Regions from separate parts of the Ensifer sp. ENS02 genome, predicted to be linked through region 2. Evidence: riboswitches for the same ligand, from Rfam matches in the RefSeq annotation. Region 2 holds a riboswitch; each other region holds the start of a gene.
The links. A riboswitch is a leader RNA that binds a small molecule or an ion and turns the genes downstream of it on or off. The one in region 2 is predicted to bind cobalamin.
Positions count from the first base shown of each region.

Region 1: another riboswitch for cobalamin. It lies ahead of IB262_RS00145 (CbtB-domain containing protein); the one in region 2 lies ahead of cobU (bifunctional adenosylcobinamide kinase/adenosylcobinamide-phosphate guanylyltransferase).
Region 3: another riboswitch for cobalamin. It lies ahead of metE (5-methyltetrahydropteroyltriglutamate--homocysteine S-methyltransferase); the one in region 2 lies ahead of cobU (bifunctional adenosylcobinamide kinase/adenosylcobinamide-phosphate guanylyltransferase).
Region 4: another riboswitch for cobalamin. It lies ahead of IB262_RS15350 (aromatic ring-hydroxylating dioxygenase subunit alpha); the one in region 2 lies ahead of cobU (bifunctional adenosylcobinamide kinase/adenosylcobinamide-phosphate guanylyltransferase).

Region 1 is NZ_JACVAO010000001.1:20,478-24,682, forward strand. It holds gene IB262_RS00135 ((2Fe-2S)-binding protein) at 1-859, shown strand, start outside; gene IB262_RS00140 (CbtA family protein) at 898-1,695, opposite strand; gene IB262_RS00145 (CbtB-domain containing protein) at 1,893-2,069, opposite strand; cobalamin riboswitch at 2,110-2,372, opposite strand; gene IB262_RS00150 (TetR/AcrR family transcriptional regulator) at 2,371-3,063, opposite strand; gene IB262_RS00155 (NAD(P)H-binding protein) at 3,168-3,998, shown strand; gene IB262_RS00160 (anthrone oxygenase family protein) at 3,995-4,205, shown strand, end outside.
Region 2 is NZ_JACVAO010000001.1:589,780-593,984, reverse strand. It holds gene cobN (cobaltochelatase subunit CobN) at 1-749, opposite strand, end outside; gene cobW (cobalamin biosynthesis protein CobW) at 853-1,917, opposite strand; gene cobU (bifunctional adenosylcobinamide kinase/adenosylcobinamide-phosphate guanylyltransferase) at 1,921-2,445, opposite strand; cobalamin riboswitch at 2,580-3,038, opposite strand; gene IB262_RS03035 (cation diffusion facilitator family transporter) at 3,241-3,846, shown strand; gene IB262_RS03030 (cobyric acid synthase) at 3,861-4,205, opposite strand, start outside.
Region 3 is NZ_JACVAO010000012.1:49,620-53,824, forward strand. It holds gene IB262_RS24530 (hotdog domain-containing protein) at 1-196, opposite strand, end outside; gene metE (5-methyltetrahydropteroyltriglutamate--homocysteine S-methyltransferase) at 193-2,547, opposite strand; cobalamin riboswitch at 2,647-2,866, opposite strand; gene IB262_RS24540 (hypothetical protein) at 2,885-3,265, opposite strand; gene IB262_RS24545 (LysR substrate-binding domain-containing protein) at 3,329-4,205, shown strand, end outside.
Region 4 is NZ_JACVAO010000006.1:347,473-351,677, reverse strand. It holds gene IB262_RS15355 (hybrid-cluster NAD(P)-dependent oxidoreductase) at 1-799, opposite strand, end outside; gene IB262_RS15350 (aromatic ring-hydroxylating dioxygenase subunit alpha) at 801-2,045, opposite strand; cobalamin riboswitch at 2,149-2,350, opposite strand; gene IB262_RS15345 (DUF6656 family protein) at 2,668-3,267, shown strand; gene IB262_RS15340 (L-threonylcarbamoyladenylate synthase) at 3,345-4,205, shown strand, end outside.

The DNA.
Region 1 (4,205 bases), 570 kb from region 2:
CGGAGACGGCATGCGCTCGAACGACCACCGGCCGACAGCGGAGACCGCGGCGTTTGCGCCGCAGGCGCTGGCCGTCGCCGACCATCTGCGTGCCCAGTTTCCCGAGGCTGCCGTCTCGCTCGGGCCGGCGGCCAGTGATTTCAGCGCGCCGGGTGACTTCTGGGCTACGGGCAGCGCTGGCCTTGAGGCGGGGCTCGCCTATCAGGATTTCTTCGGGGTCGGCATGACCGACCGGGTCCGGGCGGCGCATCTGATCGCCTTCTATAGCCGCCAGCTGAGCGTAGTCCTTGGCGCGTTCCATCTCGGCGCCGGGTTGCAGGCGGAGGTGGCCGGCATTCGTTTCGAGGATTGGACGCGGCTTCACCGTGGCGTCGAAATCGCGGGCAAGCGCTATCATTTTCGCCTGCATCCGCCGGCCACGGAGCGCCAGGGTGGCGAAGGCGTCAGCGCATTCGAACAGGGCTTCATCGCCCATCTGGTACCCGTCGTTGCGGTTCTGAAAGCGCGAGCAGGGCTGTCGAGCGGGGCGCAATGGCGGCTCGCGGCCGATGCCCTGGCCGGCGCGTTCCTGGAAATCGGCCGCGCGATCGGCGACGAGGCGCGCGGCAGGGCCGAGGCGCTGGCGATCGTCAAACGACCGGGTTCGCGGCTCTACTCAGAGGAGCTCTGCTACGAGCAGATCGCGGCTCTCGATCCGGCAAGCGGCGCTCAGCTGTCGCGCCAGTATCGGATCCGTTGCGGCTGCTGTCTCTACTTCAAGACGGAAGGGGGCAGCTTCTGCGACACTTGCGTGCTGCTGGAGCCGGAAGATCGCCGCGCGCGGCTGGCGGCGCATCTCATGCAAAACGGCGGGACCTGAACCCCGCCGTCGCTTTGCTGACGATCTGTGATCAGTGATCACTGTGCCTTGACGAAGCGCTCGTTGATGAAGCCGGAGACGACGCCGAGCACGATCCAGAAGGCGAGCGTGGTGGCGAGTGCGGCAACCGCAAACTCGGCGCCGAGCACGGCCGGAACGTTGCTGGTGATATCGAGCGGCTGCGGCGCACCGTAGACATGGGGTGCTGCGATCAGCACCAGGCCTGCGACCTTGGAGACGATCTCCTCGCGCAGGACAACGAGATAGAGGCCGACGGCGGAGAGCGCCACTGTCACCAGCCACCAGGTCTGGCGGTCGCCGAGTTCGGCTGCCGGAAAGCCCGGCAGTTCCGGCGGCAGACCGATCGCCGGCAGCATGTGCACGGCAAGCCAGCCGCAGGCGCCCCACAGCGCGCCGTTCCTGAGCGTGATCGGGTAGCCGATCACCAGGCTGACGCCGGCGAGCAGCAGGCCGAAGCCGGAACCTGTGACGAGGTTCGCCATCAGCGTGCCGGAGAAGCGGCTCATGCCGAACATGATGCCGCCTTCCTCATGCTCGCCCTCATGGGCATAGGCCGGGGTGATCGGCGACAAAGCGTCGAGAAAGGCGCCGAACGGCGACACGGCTTTGAGCGACGAGTGCTGGTCGTGGTTTTCTGCGGCCGGCTGTGCCGCACCCGGCTGGGCGGCGGGCTGTTCGGTGGCGGCCGGTGCCTCGCCTTCGAATTCTTCTGCATGCAGGATCAGCGGTGTGACGCGCAGTTCCTGGGCGCCGGTCATGAAGACACCGGCAATCAATCCAGCCACGATCGCGGCCAGAAGCGTTCTGACAATCATCTTGAAATCCCTCGATAACGACAAAAGCCACGCCCTGTGGCGTGGTCCTTGAGCCTTCCCATTTTCCCTATGCTGCGGATGGCCTTCGCGCGCCGGAAAAACCGGGATGCACGCAGGCCTCCATCCGGCTCGGGCCGGATGCGTTCAGGTCCGCAGATTGTTCGATGCGGAACGTTGTTCACGTTCCGGCGCATCGGTCAGTGGCAGGGGAAGCCGTAGGAGTGGCGGGTGTCGTGCGCCGTGTCGTGCAGCACTGCCGAGTTGGCAAGGCCGGCGCCAAAGACGAGGAATGCGCCGATGAAGAGCGCGATGACGCCAGCGGTCAGACGATCGCTGAGGGAGAGCGGGGTGCTCGAAATGGTAGACGTAGCCATGACAACCTCCGTGATGGCATCGGGAAATTCCCGGTTGGGCCCTATGCCCGTATCGAGTGGCAGGTTTCCTGGCTCACGGCGTTGGGCTCGATGCCCTCGATCTGCCTCGCCTTCCCAGCTCGGCCGCCCTCTCGCGGTCTTGCCAGTGGCTTCTTCCGGATCGCTCCGGAACGGTGGATCGACGTCGCTCTACAGTCGCGGGGTCGGCCGTGATTTGAATGCCCAGCTTGGGTCCATCCGTCACATTCCCGTTTACTCCCGAAACACGTTCGCGTCCCGGGAACCAATCGATCCCAGATGATTAGGATTGTGTCATGGAGTTGTCAATTGAGTGCGCGCCGCCGCGCGGTCCATCCGCGACAAAATCCTTGATGGTCATGCGTTTGTAGGCTTCGACGATCTGGTCACCCTCGGCCCGGTCGACCGAGACTGCAAGTCGCATGGTGCAGTCGCCGAGATGCATGATCAGGAAGGCGGCGCTGTCGATCTCTTCGCGCGGCGTCTCCGGCACAAGGCGGGCCCAGACATCGGCAAGCAGCTTTCCGCCGGCGCGGCTTTGCGCAAGATCGATCTCGCGCAGTGCCTTGTCGGCCTGCATCGCCGACCAGATGTCGCGCATGACCGGCTCGGCGAGGAACATGTCATAGTAGATGTCGAACAGCAGCGAGAAGGCGTCGCGCAGTTCGGCTATCGACGTGACCTTGGCCAGTTCGGCCGCGATGCACTCGTTGCAGACCGCATTGTAGCGCTCGGCCAGCGTGCGCACGATTGCCGCCTTGTCGGGGAAGTACTGATAAAGTGATCCGATCGAAATCCCAGCCTTTTCAGCGACTTCGCTCATGCGCATGGCGTCACTGCCCTTCTCCTGGATGAGCGCCGTCGCGCAGGCAAGGATCTGCTCGACGCGCTCGCGGCTGCGCTTCTGGCTCGGCGTCCGGCGCAGCGCAGGCTCGTCGTCGGCGGGAAGCGTGGCGGGACTTGCATCTGGAATCATGAGTAATGCTCACATTTTGGCTTGACTCCTAAAATACGAGGATTTATCACATTTGCAAATGTGAGAGATGCTCATGTTTGTTGGTGGAACCTCAGGAGGAAACGATGTCTCAGAAAGTCACACTGGTTTTGGGCGGTACCGGCAAGACGGGGCGGCGGGTGGCCGATCGCCTTCGGGAGCGGGGCATAGCGGTCCGCATCGGCGCCCGTTCGGCGTCGCCTTCCTTCGATTGGACGGATGAGGCGACCTGGGCGCCCGCCCTTGAAAATGTCGATCGCATCTATGTCTGCTACCAGCCCGATCTGGCGGTGCCGGGCGCCGTCGACGTCATCGACCGGTTCTCGAGCCTTGCCGTTCGCTCGGGCATCAAGCGGCTGGTGCTCCTGTCGGGCCGCGGCGAGGACGAGGCGGAAGCCTCCGAGCGTGCGCTGCAGGCCTCCGGCGCCGATTGGACGGTCATCCGGGGCAGCTGGTTCTTCGAGAATTTCGACGAAGGCTTCCTCGCCGACAGCGTGGTGAGTGGTTCGGTCTTCCTGCCGGTGGACGAGGTCACCGAGCCCTTCGTCAGTTGCGACGACATCGCCGACGTGGCGGTTGAGGCCCTTCTGGACGATGCGCATATCGGCAAGGTCTATGCCTTGACCGGCCCGCGCCTGATGACCTTTGCCCAGGCCGTCGCCGAGATCGCCGCGGCCGCCAACCGTCGGATCTCTTATCAGGCCATTCCGGTTTCCGACTTCGCAGCGCATCTCAAGGCGGACGGCGTGCCGGATGACTATGTCGAACTCATCCGCTATCTCTTCACCTCGGTGCTCGACGGACGCAATTCCAGCATGACGTCCGATGTCGAGCGCGTGCTTGGGCGGCGTCCGCGCGACTTTGCCGATTACGCCCGGGAAACCGCAGCAACTGGTGTTTGGAGTCTTGCCGCATGATCCCGCTGATCCCCGCTCTGGCGTTTGCCGCCGCGATCGGTTCCGGCCTGATGGCCGGGCTGTTCTTCATCTTCTCGGTTTGCATCATGCAGGCCCTGTCGCGGCTGCCGCCGGAGCAGGGGATCGCCGCGATGAACGCCATCAATGTCGTGATCCAGAACCCGATCTTCCTCAGCGCCTTCATGGGCACGGCGCTGCTCGCCCTGG
Region 2 (4,205 bases):
TCCTTGAGGCTTGAGACGAACACCGGCAGTGCCCGCACACCTTCAGCCTCCAGCGCATCGATCAGCGCCTCCACCGGCCGTGTCTCGCCACTCTGCACGAGCGCGCGGTAAAAGCAGATCCCAACCGTCGGGGGTTCGAATCCCTCCCCCGCTACCATCCGTCCCTGAACACGAGACTGCCATTCGCTGACGCCGATCACGCCAGCACCCGGCCACCAGATGCCGGCCTTCAACAGGGGCTTTGCCGGCTGCGGCTTCTCGGCACCCGTGACCAGTGCGGCCGCATAGTCGAGAAACAGCCCGGCATTGTCCGAGCCGCCTTCGGTGAAGTAAGCCCAAAGGCGCTGGCGGTCGTCGGCTGCGACGGTGGAGAAAGGCTCCAGCCCCGGATCCGGCTTGTCGTCACCCGGCAGAACCGCGATCTCGAAACGATGGGTGACGGCAGCCGCATGCAGGGCTTCCAGCAGATAACGGAAATAGCTGGCGCCACCGAGCGGCCGGACGACGATCAGCTTGGCGTGACGCGCCGTGCGCTCGACGTAAGTGTCGACCGACATCGGGTGCATCAGGCTCATCAGGCTGGCGATACGCAGGCTCAAGCCTCCGTCGCGTCGGCCGTGAGCCGCGGCGATCGAGGAGAGCTCGGTGTCGGCGGCCGATAGGAAAAGGATATCGGCCGGCGTTTGCCCAAGGTCGATCGCCTCGTTGCCGTCGGCGATCGTTCCTTTCTGGGCGAGAAGCAGATGCATTCGTCTTGTCCGTTGGGGCAATTCCGAACGAAAACGCCAAAAGCGTTTTCCATCCGGAACTGCATCATTTCAATGTGTTAGATCATTTCATTCAAAGAACGATCTACACGAGCGCGGTGATCGCAGCGCGCACCGCCGCCTCGTCCATGTCGTGCAGGCCGATGACGACGAGGCGCGTACCGCGCTTTTCGCCGGCGCCCCAGGCGCGGTCGTAATACTGGTCGATGCGGGCGCCGACCGCCTGGATCAGGAGGCGCATCGGCTTGCCGGGCACGTCGGCAAAGCCCTTGAGGCGCAGAACGTCGTGCTCCGCGATCACGCCCTTCAGGCGATCGATGAACGCCGAGGGATCGGCGATCGAACCGAGCTCGACGACGAAGCTGTCGAACTCGTCGTGATCGTGCTCCTCACCTGCCTCGTGCTCCATCTCGTGATGCGACTTGCGGTTGGCGATATCGCTTTCCGTGCCGACACCGAGGCCAAGCAGGATGGCAGCGGCGACTTCGCCGTTCTTCGCCTCGATCATCGTCGGCTTGCGGCTGGTGCGCGAAGACACCTCGTCGCGTACGGCCTTGAGGCCGGAGGCATCGATCAGATCGGTCTTGTTGAGAACGATGAGATCGGCAGCCGTCAGTTGGTCCTCGAACAGCTCCTCGATCGGGCTTTCGTGATCGAGATTGTCGTCCTCGACGCGCAGCGCATCGACCTTGTCGTGGTCGTCGGCAAAGCGGCCAGCGGCAACGGCGGCGCTGTCGACCACGGTGACGACGCCATCGACGGTCACTTCGCTGCGGATATCCGGCCAGTTGAAAGCGGCGATCAGCGGCTGCGGCAGGGCAAGGCCCGAGGTTTCGATGATGATGTGGTCAGGGCGGTTTTCACGCTCGAGCAGCTTCGTCATGGTCGGGATGAAATCGTCAGCCACGGTGCAGCAGATGCAGCCATTGGTGAGCTCGATGATGTCGTCCTCGGTGCAGGCCTCGGCACCGCAGCCCTTCAAGACATCGCCGTCGACGCCGAGATCGCCGAACTCGTTGATGATCAGCGCGATGCGCTTGCCGTCGGCGTTCTGCAGCAGGTTGCGGATCATCGTCGTCTTGCCGGCGCCGAGGAAGCCGGTGATGACGGTCGCCGGGATCTTGCCCTGGTTGGCTCTCGCAGTGGTCATGGATCAACCCTTCATTTTCAGCGGCAAACCGGCCGCGACAAAGTAAACTTCAGCGGATTTCTCCGCAACGATCTGGTGAAGCCGGCCGGCATGGTCGCGAAACTCGCGGGCCATGCGGTTCTCGGGCACGATGCCGAGGCCGACCTCATTGGAAACAAAGACGAGGCGCGCCCGCGCCTCAGGCAGATACGCAACAAGGGCGGCGAACTCCGCCGTCATGTCGCGCTCTTCCAGCATGAGATTGGTTACCCATAGCGTCAGGCAGTCGATCAGGACCACATGGCTGGGATCATCGATGCGTCTGAGGATGCCGACGAGATCGAGCGGCTCCTCATGCGTCGTCCAGCCCTCGCCGCGGCGCGTCCGGTGATGGTCGATGCGCTCGCGCATTTCGTCGTCCCAGGCGCGGCCCGTGGCGACGTAATGCATGGTGAAGCCGGACGCTTCGACGAGCCTCTCGGAAAAGCTGGACTTGCCGGAACGGGCGCCGCCAAGGACCAGCACGGGCCCGGCGCTGAGACTGCTCATCGTGGCTGCCTCAACATTCCCAAATCAGCCGTCGGTGGCAAAAGCCATCGGACGCGCCACGGGCGCGTTCTTGAAAACATCTGCGAGCCAAAACAACCTCCGTGATGGCGTTGGAGACAAAAGTCCCCTCGGGCGGAATGCCCATACCGGATGGCAGGTCTCCTGGCTCACGGCGTCACGGGCCGAACATCGCCTCGCCCTTAAAGGGCAAGGTTCCGATGTCAGGGCCCGAGCGGCCCGCCTCACCTTCCCGGCGTCTTTCCGGTGCCACAGCGAACCTTTGCGCGTCGTCTCCGACGCATGGGCGCTGTGAGGGACATCGTGAAAGGCGGACGATTCGTAGAAGAAGAGGCGTCCAAACCCGGCTGATCACGATGCCACGCCAGTGGCTTTTCCGGCTTGATCCCCGACCTGCCCCGATTGCCCATGCAACCGGCCGACAGCCCGGCACCAAACCCGATGGCGAACCCTGACCGTTCTACAGTCGCGGGGTCGGCTGCGATAAGGATGCCCGATTTGGGTCCACCCGTCACATTCCCAATTATTCCCCCAGATCGCCACGACAAGGGGGAACCATCCAACACCTGATGATTAGGAAGCGGGCAGCCCAAAGTCAATCGACGCATGCGACGCCTCCCCGGCCGAGTTGCGCCACGCGACGATTTGTCGGGCGTCAGGCACGACGGCAGTGTGAACGGAACCGATGTCGAAACCTAGTGCTATGGATAGCAAACTGCTGCTAACACCTGTGTCAAAGTGCCGAGGGCGAATTTCGCCAGAAAAGGAACCTTTCGAGTGGATACCGACCTGCGCCGCGTCGTCCTCATCGTCTCCCTGTTGAACCTTGGCTATTTCGGGGTCGAACTCCTTGTCGCGCTTTCGATCGGCTCGGTGTCCCTCATGGCCGACAGCGTCGACTTCCTCGAAGACGCCTCCGTCAACATGCTGATTTTCTTTGCTCTGGCCTGGACGGCGCGAACCCGCGCGCGGGTCGGCATGGCGATGGCGTTCATTCTACTGGTACCGGCGCTGGCCTTCCTTTGGACGGCCTGGGCGAAGTTCATGGATCCGGTCCCGCCAGAGCCCTTTGCCCTGTCCCTGACCGGACTTGGGGCGCTGGTGGTCAACCTCTTCTGCGCCTATCTGCTCGTCGCCTACCGTCACACGAGCGGCAGCCTCACGCGGGCAGCATTTCTCTCGGCCCGCAACGATGCCTTCGCCAATGTGGCCATCATCGCCGCGGGTCTGGCGACAGCCTATCTGTGGCAGTCGGCCTGGCCGGACCTGATCGTCGGCCTGGGGATTGCCCTGATGAACCTGGATGCCGCGCGGGAAGTCTGGGAAGCCGCAAGCGAGGAGGACGATGTCGCAGCGCAGTTCCCCCGGGGACCTGCTGGCTGACCGTTGCCGCGTCCCTAGTGCCTGAGCAACTCGTCCAGCCAGCGACGATCGAGCACAGCCTCCAGTTCGTTCGCGACATCGTCGAGCGCCGCATCGACCGATTGGCGGTAGTTGTTGGCGCCGCCTTCGATGCCGAAACTCTTGAGCAGCGCGCCGCGATAGGCGTCGCTGGTGAAGAGCCCATGCAGGTAGGTGCCCATCACGCGGCCATCGGCCGAAAGCGCGCCGTCGGCGCGATTGTCGATGCGCACCGACGGCCGGCCACAGTCCGCACCTTGCGTCTTGCCAAGATGGATTTCGTAGCCTTCGAGCGCCACATCATGCTCCAGCGACCAGGCGCGGCTGTTGCGCACCGTCTT
Region 3 (4,205 bases), on a different contig from region 2:
CGCAGGATGCGGTGACGAAGGGAACGCGCGCGTGACCGGTGGCGACGATGAAAGCGATCCGGTCCATCGACGCGAGGGCGGCGCCACCAAAGAGCGTGCCATGGTGATTGGTATCGCCTGGAAAAACGATGTCGATCAGGGTTTGTGGCGCCGGGGTTTCCCCCGGCGCCGTCGTGACTTCGTGCTGCCCCGTCATGCTTTGACGGCTTCGCGCGTATCGGCGGCAAAAGCCGCTCGAAGCGAGCGGGCGGCGGCGACCATGTTGACGAGCGCCGGCCGCGTCTCTTCCCAGCGCCTGGTCTTCAGTCCGCAATCGGGATTGACCCAGATCTGGTCCGGCGTGAGGCCCTCGGTCGCTTTTTCGATGAGATGCACCATTTCCTCGACGCTGGGCGCGCGTGGCGAATGGATGTCGTAGACGCCCGGGCCGATCTCGTTCGGATAGGCCTTGTCGGCGAAGGCGCCGAGCAGTTCCATTTTCGATCGCGACGTCTCGATCGACATGACGTCGGCGTCCATCGCCGCGATTGCGGCCATGATGTCGTTGAACTCGGAGTAGCACATATGGGTGTGGATCTGGGTCGCATCGCCCACCCCGGCTGCACTGAGACGGAAGCACTCCACCGCCCAGTCGAGATAGGTCTTGCGATCGGCATTTCGCAGCGGCAGGCCTTCGCGCAGTGCCGGTTCGTCGATCTGGATGATGGCGATGCCGGCCGCCTCGAGATCCGACACTTCATCGCGCAGTGCTAGCGCGATCTGCCGGCACACCACGGAACGTGGCAGGTCGTCACGAACGAAGGACCATAGCAGCATGGTGACCGGACCCGTCAGCATGCCCTTGACCGGGCGATCGGTCAGCGACTGCGCGAAGGTCGCCCACTCGACCGTCATCGGGTTTGGTCGCGAAACGTCGCCGAAGATAACAGGCGGACGCACGCAGCGCGATCCGTAGCTCTGCACCCAGCCGCTCTGGGTGAAGGCGTAGCCCGAGAGCTGCTCGCCAAAATACTGCACCATGTCGTTGCGCTCGAACTCGCCGTGAACGAGTACGTCGATGCCGACCTCTTCCTGCCAGCGCACCGCCACTTCGGTCTCTCGGCGAAGATAGGCGGTGTAGTCGACATAGCTGAGTTCGCCCTTCGCATGCAGTGAACGGGCCTGCCGAACCTCCGATGTCTGCGGGAAGGATCCGATCGTCGTTGTCGGGAAGAGCGGCAATGACAGCTTCTTCGCCTGCAGTGCCCGGCGGCCCGCGAACGGGGATTGCCGCTTGCTGTCCGCATCCGTCAGCGCTTTCAAGCGCCCGGCGACCAGAGGATCATGGATCCTGAGTGAGGTGAGCCTCGCCTGGGCGGACGCGATCGAGGCGGCGAAAACGTGCTCGGAAATGGCAAGCCCCGGCTCGAAGGCGCTGGCAAGCAGGCTGAGTTCGTCGAGTTTCTGCGTACCGAAGGCGAGCCAGGAGGAAAGTTCCGGATCAAGCGCACGCTCCAGGTCGAGATCGATCGGCACGTGCAGGAGTGAGCATGAAGGTGCGAGTTCGATGCGGTCGCGGCCGTGGGCCGAAGTCAGAGGCTGCAGCCGGCGGAACAGGCCGGCCAGATCGGTCCGCCAGATGTTGCGGCCGTCGATGACCCCGAGCGATAGGACCCGGTCCGCCGGAGCCGATTGGATGAGCGTGTCGATCTGCTGCGGCGCGCGCACGAGATCGACATGCAGTCCATCGACCGGCAGCGCCAACGCCGTTGCCGTGTTGTCGCCGATCGAGCCGAAATAGGTCGCCAGCATGATCTTGAGTCCGGGCACGTCGGTGTCGAACGTGCGATAGGCGAGGTCGAGAGCGCGACGATCCTTGTCCGCGAGATCGAGCGCCAGGCAAGGCTCGTCGATCTGGACCCAATCGGCGCCGGCGTCAGCAAGCTCCGCCAGGACCCTCACGTAAACGGGCAGGAGCCGTTCGATCAGATCGACCGGATCGAAGTCGCCGCCCTTCGATTTGCCGAGCTTCAGCAGTGTCACCGGGCCGATGAGCACCGGGCGTGTGCGATAGCCGAGGGCCTGAGCTTCCTGGAAGGCTTCCAGCGGCCGATTGTGGGTGAGCTCGAAGCGCTGATCCCTGTCGAACTCGGGCACCATGTAGTGATAGTTGGTGTCGAACCACTTTGTCATTTCGAGCGCGGGAGTGCCGCTGCTGCTTCCCGAATGGGTGCAGCCGGCGGCGCAGGGCGTTCCGGCCGAGCCGCGCGCCATGGCAAAATAGGTGTCGAGATCGACCGGGCCGCCCGTCCAGCCATAGGCCGGCGGGATTGCGCCGACAAGCACGGCGGTATCGAGCACGTGGTCGTAGAAGGAGAAGTCGTTGGAGGGGATGATGTCGATGCCGCGCGTTTTCTGCGCGGCCCAGTTTTCAGCGCGGAGCTTGGCTCCGGTATCGAGAAGTTCGCCGCGGCTGGCCTTTCCGGCCCAATAGCGTTCGAGCGCGAATTTCAATTCGCGACGGCGGCCGATGCGCGGGAAACCGAGATTGGCAGTCTTGATGGTCATTTCCTTACCCCGAAGGTTATGGGCAAGGCTTGAATGCGACGCAGCCGCGGCGCGAGAGCGATCCCGCGTCCTCAACGCGCCTCATCGGACACCCCGCCCGTGGACGTTGTTCATCGCGGCAGGTCTCCTGGCTTGCGGGTCGTCACGGACCGTTCCGTCTTCCCGAGGCGTCTCCCTCAGTGACATCTTCGAACGGCCGCTCTCCGCTTACAGTTGCGGGGGCAGCTCCGGCATGGGCGCTTGTCTGGCGCCGCACCGAATTCCCTCTTAGCTCCGTCCCTCCAAAGGCGGGCGAAGAACCACGGTGGGGCGACAATGCCCTGTCCCGAGCTCTTCGTCAATCGCATAAAGAAATGCTTATGTCTTTATTCTCTCCCGCCGCCGCCCGCGGCGAGACAGTGGCAGGACGAGGTCTTTCCATTGCTTTCCGCTCACGGGACGGTTGCGGTTTGGTCGAAGCGTCCTCCTCCGGCCACTGCCACGGATCCGCCGCGTCGCCAACGCGCGCGCGGATATGCTCTTGATCTCGCGTCAGGCCGATATCCCGGAGTTGGAACTCGTTGAACGTGTCGATGGCAACCGGAGGGTTGAGGGTCTTATCGGCCCAGTTCAGGACATGGTAAATCGTTGATCGCACTGCGCTAAGCATTGCTATCCTCACTTCTTTCAAGGGCGTGTGTTCGCGAAAAAAAGTGAGGGTTTTTGCCGTTTCGCGCAAAGCGATTTCTCGCATGCGGGCATAAAGAATGCTTATCTCAGTTCCATGAGCAAGATTCCTCCCATGAGTGCGGTGCGCGCCTTTGAGGCCGCCGCCAGGCACCTGAGTTTCACCCGCGCCGCCGAAGAGCTCGGCATGACGCAGGCGGCCGTCAGCTATCAGATCCGGCTGTTGGAAGATCGCATCGGCGCGCCGCTGTTCGTTCGGCTTCCGCGCGAGGTGCGATTGACCGGCGCCGGGCGGCAGCTAGCGCCGAAGGTGACCGAAGCGATCGATCTCTTAGGGGCGGCTTTCTCGGAGATCGCCGACAAGACCGAACATCACCTGCGCATCTCGGTGCTGCCAACCGTCGTGTCGAGCTGGCTCGGTCAGCGCCTCGCGTCGTTTCAGACCGCGCATCCCAACATCAGCATCAGGGTGCACATGTCGACCGAGTTGGTCGATTTCAAACGTGACGCCATCGATCTCGCGGTGCGCAGCGGCGCCGGCGACTGGCCGGGCAACGATGTCTTTCCCTTGTTTCCGCTCGATTACGTGCCTGTCTGCACGCCATCCTTCCTGGAAAAGTACCAGCTCAAGGAGCCCGCGGACGTTCTGAGAGTCCGGCGTTTCGGCAACGCCAGCTGGTGGCGGCGGTGGATGATCGAAACCGGCGTCGAGCCGCCGGCAAGCAATGGCACCGAATTGATCTTCGACGTGCAGGCGATGGATGTCGCCACAATCCTTGCGGATCACGGCATTGCGATTGCCGTCTCGACCTTCCTGATGGATGAACTGAAGAGCGGCAGGCTCATCCGGCCGTTCGAGCATGTGGTGCGCGACGGCCGCGCCTATTGGCTCGTCTATCCGCAAAGCACCAGGCGGCAGAAGAAGATCCAGGCCTTTCGCGACTGGGTCGTCGCCGAGGCCGATGCGTCGAACGCCATGCTTTCGACCGTGA
Region 4 (4,205 bases), on a different contig from region 2:
CGGCAATCTCTTCCGCGGCGGGTGCCGCCGCCGGCTGGAAGCTCTCCTCGTGGTAGCGGCCCATGTCGAAACCGGCCGATTTCAGCATCTCGCGCACGCCGCGCATGAACGGTTCGGGGCCGCAGCAGAAAACGGTGCGGTCCATGAAATCGGGCGCAAGCAGCGGCAGCTTGGCGCCATCAATGCGGCCGCGAAGCCCGTGCCAGCCGTGGCGTGCCTCATGTCCCTCGACGATGAAGCCGAGGTTCAGCCCGGACATCTGCGTCGCCAGAACCTCCAGCTCCGAACGGAACAGCAGGTCCTCCGGACGACGCGCGCAGGAGATGAAGGTCACATCCGTCTCTGGCACGCAGTCCGCCATCCAGCGCGTCATCGACATCATCGGCGTGATGCCGGAGCCGGCCGAGATAAACAGGTATTTGTCGCCGGGATGGCGGACGAAGCTGAAATCGCCGAGCGGGCCAAAGGCGCGGAGTTTCATTCCGGGCTTCAGGTGCTCGAACATCCAGCGGGTGCCGATGCTGTCTGACTGCGCCTTGACGGTCACGGCGATCGACAGCGGCCGCGAGGGCGTCGACGACAGGGTGTAGGTGCGCATCACTGGCTCGTCGGCGACGGGCAGTTCGAGGGTCACGAATTGCCCGGGCAGATAGCGAAACCAGGCGGGCTTTTCGGTCCGGAAGGTGAAGGTCATGACATCGGCGGTCTCGACGACCGCCGATGTGCATTCGAGCATCTGCTGCCGGTCGATCCAGACATGCAGCGCGTCGAAATGGTGAAACGAAGAGGCCATCTGCATGTCAGGCGACCCTTGAAAGCGGAGCCGCGTCGCCGGCAAGGCGCTGCTCCATGAACTTGCAGTACCACTCGACGAACTGCATGACGCCACCCTCGTGCTCGGGCGAATAGGGACCGGGCTCATAGGCCGGTGAGCGGATGCCGAAGGCATTTTCCTCGACGATCTGACGGTCCTGATCGTTGGTCTCGGTCCAGACATGCGTCAGTTCTTCTAGATTGTAGTCGACGCCTTCGACCGCATCCTTGTTGACGAGCCACTTCGTCGTCACCTGCGTCAGTTCGGGCCCGAGCGGCAGCACCCGGAAGGTGATGGCGTGGTCGGCGAGCACATGGTTCCAGGTGGTCGGATAGTGGAACATCAAGAGCGTGCCGATCTGGCTCTGGGAGACGTCGGCGGACAGGGCCCGCCTGACGGCGCGGGCGCCCGACATGGTGTAGCTTTCGGCATTGTCGACAAGCGGCATGCGGGCGGCGCGGAACTGACCGGTCGGCGACATCTTAAATTCGCTCGGCAGGCCCCCGGCCTCGCACTTCGCCCAATGTTCGGCGATCACAGGATCATCCTTTGCGCCCTGCACCCCGGTCGCCGTCGGCGCCTCAGGATAGGTGCGGCAGAGTTCCGGATGATTGGCGGCGCAATGGTAGCATTCGCGGTTGTTTTCCCAGACGAGCTTCCAGTTGCCCTTCTCGATGATGGTGCTTTCGAACGCGACCTTGGTTTCGCCGAGCCGATGCGGCGCGAGATACGGTAAGGCCATGTCGCGGAACGCCGTGAAATCCATCGGCTTTTCCGACAGGTTGATGAAGATGTAGCCGCCGACCGTTTCGCAATGGATCGGCTTCAGACTGTGGGCGGCCTTGTCGAAATCCTCTCCCATCTGCCGGGCGAAGAGCAGCGAGCCATCGAGTTCGTAGGTCCACTGGTGATAGGGACAGACAAGCTTTGCCGACGAGCCTTTCGCCTGCGTGCAGACGCGCGAGCCGCGGTGGCGGCAGGAATTGTGCAGCGCCCGGATGGCGCCCTGGCGGTCGCGGGTGATGACAACGGGGTAGTCGCCTACCTGGACGGTGAAGTAATTGCCGGCCCGCGGGATCTCGCAGTCATGGCCGATAAACAGCCAATCCTTGTACCAGATGTTTTCCAGATCCTGCCTGTAGTAGTCGGGATCGATGTAAAAGGCCCGGTCGAGGCTGTAGCCGTCCCGCCTGCCCTTCAGCTTTCGAAGCATATCGTTTCTGGTGTCCATGTCCTGTCCTCATGCGCCATGTTTCGGAGAGGCAGGACAGGAACCCGCACGGGCGCACACCCATGCGTTTGAGGCTCCGATCCGGCTGCCCGCCGCAACCCGTTACGGTTATGTCCGTCAAGGCTGGTTTCCGGGCTCAGGAGCCGTCCTTTCGGACCTGCCCGGCGCCTTCCCGGACGAACCGTCCAGTGGCCTTTGCCGAGGCTTTCGCTCCACCACCGTTGCGGGGGCAGCGCCGGGATTTGACCGGCTTCCCAATTCTCCATCTTCCCTTCGAAGACGGCACCTTGAGTAAGGATATGTAATCGCGGAAGTCGCCTTGGCAGCTGCCCGATAGCGACATCCAATTCCAGAATGACGACACGGAAAAAACCGTGACAAAAGGCCACCGTCTTAGAATTTTTACATTGCAAACATATAGATAGATCACATCTTGGGCATTTGCCGACTTTTGCGGCGCGGTCGGCGCAGATGCGGGAGGGCTTCGCCCGTTTGCGACATCGCGTCAGATAGAGAACGCTAATGATGCAGCCAGGACGAAATCATTCATTAACCATGAGCCGCTAGCCTAGCCGGCGGACGAGAGAGGTCCTGCAGGCAGGCAGATGGCGCGCTGACGATCATGGCAAAGTTGAGATACTACGACGCGACAGCCGAGAAGCTGCCGACAATCCCGCCGAAGGTGGCGGTTCATACCGAATTCCTGCGCACCGGCCGGATCAACCGCAGGCAATGGTTGCCGAGCGAACGCCGGTATTTGAGCTATGAGGAAGTCGCAGACAGGACGGGCAAGAAGCTCAGCACCGCCGGCGACACGACCCATAAGCGGATCAACGGGTTCCACACCTCGATCCAGTTCCCGAAGATGATCTTCCACCGCACGCTCGTCGGCCGGCCGCATCTCGGCTACTGTCACGTGACGGCGGCGCGTACGCCGGTTACTCCCTCCAAGGACATCACCTGGTCCTTCTACTTCGCCAACTTCTTCTGCAACCTGGGCGACGAGACGCATTTTTTCGAGAGTATCCAGCCCGGCTATTCACGCATGTACTTCGCCGTCGCCATCGAACCGGGCGCCGAAGCCGGGCAAATGGTCATCAACCGCAACTTTCGTGACAACGGGCTGCTGTTTCGCACCGATGATCCCAAGGTCGCGCTGAAAAACGTACTGATGCTTGGCGCCAAGGATGACGCGTTGCGTCGCATCATTCGCAGCCTCTGAGCCGAACCGGTTCCTTCAAAGAAAATCGTTCTGTTTTTCCGGTGCGTCCGTTAAGGAAGCGTCGGAAAGGAAACGGCATGGCTGAGATCATCGACACGGATAGAGAACCGGACCGCGCGATCGCGCGCGCCTGCGCCGTTCTTGCCGAAGGCGAGCCGGTCGCCATTCCGACCGAGACCGTCTACGGCCTTGCCGCCGACGCTACCAATCCCGATGCGATCAGTCGCATCTACGAGATGAAGGGGCGCCCGCGCTTCAATCCGCTGATCTCGCATGTTTCCGACATGGCGATGGCCGAAGCCCATGTGCATTTCGATCCGATTTCGAGGCAGCTGGCCGAAGCCTTCTGGCCCGGCCCGCTGACGCTGATCCTTCGGCAGCGCGCCGACAGCACGGTTCATGCGCTGGCGTCCGCCGGCCTCGACACGCTCGGCATCCGCATGCCCGACGGTTTTTCCCGCCGGGTAATCGCCCACTTCGGGCGACCACTGGCCGCACCCAGCGCCAATACGTCGGGCAAGATCAGCCCGACCAATGCGGTCCATGTGGAAGCCGATCTCGGCGACAAACTGAAACTTATCCTCGACGCCGGCCAGGCCCAAATCGGCCTTGAGTCGACGATCATCAAGGTCGATGGCGACGAGATCCGGCTGCTTCGGCCGGGTGGCCTCGATGCCGCCGAGATCGAACGCCTGCTTGGCCGTCCGGTGACCCGGCCGGAGACGGCGGGAGCGACGATCGAGGCGCCGGGCATGCTCGCCTCGCACTACGCGCCCGGCGCTGCCGTCCGGCTCGATGCCGCCGAGGTGCATGCGGGCGAAGCCTTGATCCGTTTCGGCGGCAATCGGATCGCCGGCGAAGAGCAGGCGGCCGTCGTTCTCGATCTCAGCCCGACTGGCAATCTGCGCGAAGCCGCCGCCAATCTCTTCGACTATATG